2 regions of the Lysinibacillus sp. FSL W8-0992 genome follow, and region 1 is predicted to be linked to the other one. Evidence: predicted binding sites of a transcription regulator. Region 1 holds the regulator's gene; the other holds the start of a gene.
The links. The regulator CtsR, encoded in region 1, represses protease genes until heat stress. The targets are predictions, from matches to a motif close to ATGGTCAATAAAGGTCAAACA.

Region 1 (2,412 bases):
CTTATTTGCTTGCTCGTAGGCCTTCTGAAGTTGAAAACTCGCCGTCATACATTGAATGCGTAAATGGTCTTCTTCGTTCACCATAATGCAAATTGATTCATCCTCAGACAACAACATAGCGCCGACTTGCTCTTTTTTTGCAAGCTGTGGACTGATTAAATGCTTTTCAACTAAAATTTGTCGTTGTAACGATGTTAAATCTTTTATAGAAAAATAAGAATATCTTTCTTGAAGCTTGGAACTGTCCTGTATTGCGTGGGTGACAGCCTGCTCTACCTGTAATGCTTCGTTTTCCGAGAAAACTAAAGGGAAACGAAAACCATCTAAGTTCCTCGCAAGGCGGATGCGTGTACTAATGACGATATCTGAATAATCATCCTCCATATCCATCCAGGCAGGTGTAGCACGCTCTAAAAACGATTCAATCATCATGACACATCACCACCTTCGAATTGTAGCTGTTGCTCAAGATTTTTTGCCTCGTCACGAAGCTTCGCCGCTTCCTCAAATTGCTCCTCGTCCACTGCAGCCTTCATGCGTTTTCGAATATCTTCAATTTGCTTTTTAATGACAAAAACATTGTTTTGAGCACCAGGCATTTTACCTATATGCTGTGGTCCTGCTTGAATACGATTAAACAGCTTTGGCAAATGCTCGCTAAACGTGTCATAACAACTAGGGCAACCAAATTTACCCTCTTTTAAAAATCGCTTATACGTAAATCCACATTGTGGACATGTTTGTTGCTGAGGTGGCGCTTGCTGTTTTTCACCGACTTTTTGCCATGTAGGTGAGCCAAACCAGTTGGATAATAATTGTTGAATCGATACAGGCTCTTGTTTAAACTCTGCATGGAACGGATGGAACTGTGATGCACAGACATCGCAATAATGGTGTTCCACCTTCTGCCCATTTTGTACTTGTGTCACAGTTACTGTCGCATTGCGCTGCTTGCAATGTTCGCAAATCATTTCCATCACCTCTTTATTTTTGCTTTTCATATTTAATGGTTGTTAACATCGCTCGCAAAATTTTTGCACGAATGCTATCCCGTAAAGGTAGTTGTAAATCTAAAGTCGAACGATCAACCGCTGCTAACATTAATTTCGCTTCTCGCTTCGAAATTACCTGCTCATCAATCAAACGATACACAACACCCTCCGCAACCGTTTGCGAGGCTCCCCCTTCAATTTGCAAGAGCACATCATCTATCAAATCAATTTGTGAGTTTGCACGGACACGCAAAATACGAATGTATCCACCGCCACCCCGTTTACTTTCAACAAGGTAACCCCGCTCAGCTGTAAATCTTGTATTGATCACATAATTTATTTGTGAGGGCACACATTGAAATTTATCAGCAATTTCACTACGTTTAATTTCAATATGCCCTTCTCCACCTAATTCAAGTACTTGCTTTAAGTAGCCTTCTATGATGTCTGAAATATTACGCACTTTAGGAATACACCTCGCTTACCTCACTGACTTTGACTATCTTTGACTATCTTTGAGTATATTATACAAAACGCTTGAAAATAATTGCAATTATTTCGCACAATGATTTGTGTAAAGCGCATTGTTTAACAGATTGTCTTCAAAAAAACAGACGGCAGGGACATATTAACTTAATCATGATGTACTTTTATATCTGTGTAAAAAAGGGAGTTGGCGATTTTAAAAAAAGCTTGTCCCTAATAATTAAAATTGATTTTGCCTATAATGTACCCTTTTTGCTTATAGAAAAAACGCAAGCATATGCATATAGCATATACTTGCGTCATTAAAAATTATACCCAGCGTCCAACTATCGGGTAACGCCAAGGTTCCTCTGAAAATGCCTTTACGATTCCGATAATAGGTACGATGTAAACCATAGCGATGAAAATTAGTAAGAACGGTAAACCGATTAATACAAAAGATAGGATACTAGCAATTACAATCAATATGCCCATCACGATTTGGAACAATAAAGCTTGCACCGAAACACTTTTCACTTCTTCATCTGAACTAATTAGGAAAAATAAAATCGGCACTAAAAATGGCGCAAAAAACGCGCTGGCATGTATGATTACCTTAGACCATTTTGTTTCCATATATATCAACCTTCCTTTATGGTATGTCATTATTATTAATACTCCTATTTACGGAACTATACGCTAAATAGTTTCAAATGCTGCGTAAATTTTTAAATTTTTTTTGAAAGGTATGTGATACTAGATGGAATTTAATAGCACACTTGCTAACGAATATGAAAAAGGCATCCGACGTACATTACCAAGTTACGATGCCATGCTGCGTTTAACGAAAGCTTTTTATCAATCCGCACTACAAGAAAAAGCTAGTTTTTTAGTTGTTGGCTCTGGTAGTGGCAATGAAATTATACAGTTAGCTGAGCAAAGACCCGATTGGTCA
Region 2 (2,412 bases), 3.6 Mb from region 1:
CCAATTGGGCGATGTGGATCTTTAATGCCTGCTCGGGCACGCCATACTGCTTCTGTAACAAGCTGAACAGCATTATCCTGTCCTACAACCCGTTCATGTAACGTATCTTTTAAACGCAGTAATTTTTCACGTTCACCTTCAACTAACTTTGTTACAGGGATACCTGTCCAACGAGATACAATTGATGCAATTTCGTCAGATGTGACTTCTTCACGCAAAATACGTGTCTCACTACCATTTTCTAGATGTTTCTCCATCTCTTGAATCTCTTTTTCAAGCGCAGGAATTTTGCCATGTCGTAATTCAGCAGCTTTATTTAAATCATATTTACTTTCCGCTTCGTCTAAATCTCGACGATATTTATCAAGTGATTCACGTTTTTTCTGGATGCCTTGCAATGCTTCTTTCTCTGCTTCCCATTGTTTTCGCATCCCTTCTGATGAATCTTTAAGCTTTTTTAACTCTTCTTGTAATTGCTCAAGACGTTTTTTACTAGCTTCATCTTTTTCTTTACGCAATGCTTGTTCTTCAATTTCTAACTGCATTATACGACGAGTCACCGCATCTAGTTCTTGCGGCATCGAATCGATTTCTGTTCGTATCATCGCACATGCCTCATCAATTAAATCAATCGCTTTATCTGGTAAAAAACGCTCTGTAATATAGCGATTTGAAAGCTCTGCAGCAGCTACAATAGCCCGATCATGAATACGTACTGCATGATGCAGTTCAAAGCGTTCTTTTAAACCACGCAAAATAGAAACGGTATCTTCAATAGACGGTTCACGAACAAGCACTTGTTGGAAGCGGCGTTCTAAAGCTGGATCTTTTTCAATATACATACGGTATTCGTCTAGCGTAGTAGCGCCTATACAGTGGAGTTCCCCACGCGCAAGCATAGGCTTCAACATATTTCCAGCATCCATTACTCCGTCTGTTTTACCAGCACCAACAATTGTATGGATTTCATCGATAAATAAAATAATGCGCCCTTCAGATTCTTTTACCTCTTTTAGTACGCCTTTTAATCGTTCTTCAAATTGACCACGATAACTTGCACCAGCTATTAATGCACTCATATCAAGCTCGTACAATACGCACTCTTTTAATCCTTCTGGAACATCACCTTTCACAATACGTTGTGCCAACCCTTCTACAATGGCTGTTTTACCTACTCCTGGTTCACCGATTAAGACTGGGTTATTTTTCGTTTTACGCGTTAAAATTCGAATCACATTGCGAATTTCTTCATCACGTCCAATTACAGGGTCCATTTTGCCGTTTTTTACTTCTTCAACTAAGTTACGACCAAATTGCTCTAATGGTTTTTTATCATCAGTTTGTTGAAATTGCATTGTAGCACTCCTCTTCTCTCTTCTTTTTTATATCTTTACCCTTATTCTGATTCCATTAAAAGTTTGACCTTTTTTGACTAACTTTATTTTACAACAATCGACAAATTGTAGCAAAAAAAAAGCTCAAAAATATTTTACTGAAAAATGGAAAATTACGTTATAATAGTGGTATGTTTCGTTGTTTTAGTATATCGAAATGATTATCGTCATCCTTTTGTAATACAGGTAATTTTTATTACAAAAAGAAAGAGATGTGTTTGATATATGGTACTAATGGATAATATTCAAGAGAAAATGCATGCACTTTTTAAAAATAATGGCGTTTTTATTAAAGTGAATAAAGATAGTAAAATTTTCTTAGAAGGGGAACGAGCTAAAGAAATTTATTATATTAAAACAGGGGCTATTTCGATTAGCCAGGAAACCGAAAATGGAAAGGAATTAACAATTCGAATTTGCGGTCCTGATAGTATAATTGGTGAAGGCTCATTATTTTGTAACCTCACTTATTTTTCGATGACAGCTAAAGTTTTAGAACCTTCAACGTTGTATGTTTTAAGTCGTAAATCATTAGAGCATCTATTAGTGGAGCAGCCACATTTAATGGTAGAGTATATGAAATGGTTGCAAACAGAAAATTTAAAATATCAAAGCCGTCTACGTGATTTAGTGTTAAATGGTAAAAAAGGTGCTTTATTTTCTACGCTAATTCGCCTTTCAAATACGTATGGGAAGCCATTAGAAAATGAGTCAATTTTTATCGACTTTCCATTAACAAATTCAGAAATTGCGAATTTATGTGCTACAAGTAGAGAAATGATTAACCGAATGTTGAACGATCTTAAAAAACATCACATTCTATCCTTTGAAAAAGGCTATATTACTATTCTTAATTTACAATATTTAAAAAATGAAATTGCCTGTGAAAACTGCCCATTGCAAATTTGCCGTATTGACTAATATATCAACAACGGCGTGACGTATTTGAGACATGCGTAGGTTTCTGTAACGATTAATTAAGCCGTAATTTTAATTCTCAGTGAATGCAGTGCATCTT

Region 2: the regulator CtsR is predicted to act here: its motif matches at 1,416-1,436, upstream of NSQ74_RS22650 (ATP-dependent Clp protease ATP-binding subunit).

Annotation. Positions count from the first base shown of each region.
Region 1 is NZ_JBBOZQ010000001.1:916,836-919,247, reverse strand. Features, by position in the region: gene NSQ74_RS04320 (protein arginine kinase) at 1-432, opposite strand, end outside; gene NSQ74_RS04315 (UvrB/UvrC motif-containing protein) at 429-971, opposite strand; gene NSQ74_RS04310 (CtsR family transcriptional regulator) at 985-1,455, opposite strand; gene NSQ74_RS04305 (DUF4870 domain-containing protein) at 1,788-2,093, opposite strand; gene NSQ74_RS04300 (class I SAM-dependent methyltransferase) at 2,218-2,412, shown strand, end outside.
Region 2 is NZ_JBBOZQ010000001.1:4,551,239-4,553,650, forward strand. Features, by position in the region: gene NSQ74_RS22650 (ATP-dependent Clp protease ATP-binding subunit) at 1-1,355, opposite strand, end outside; gene NSQ74_RS22655 (Crp/Fnr family transcriptional regulator) at 1,620-2,315, shown strand.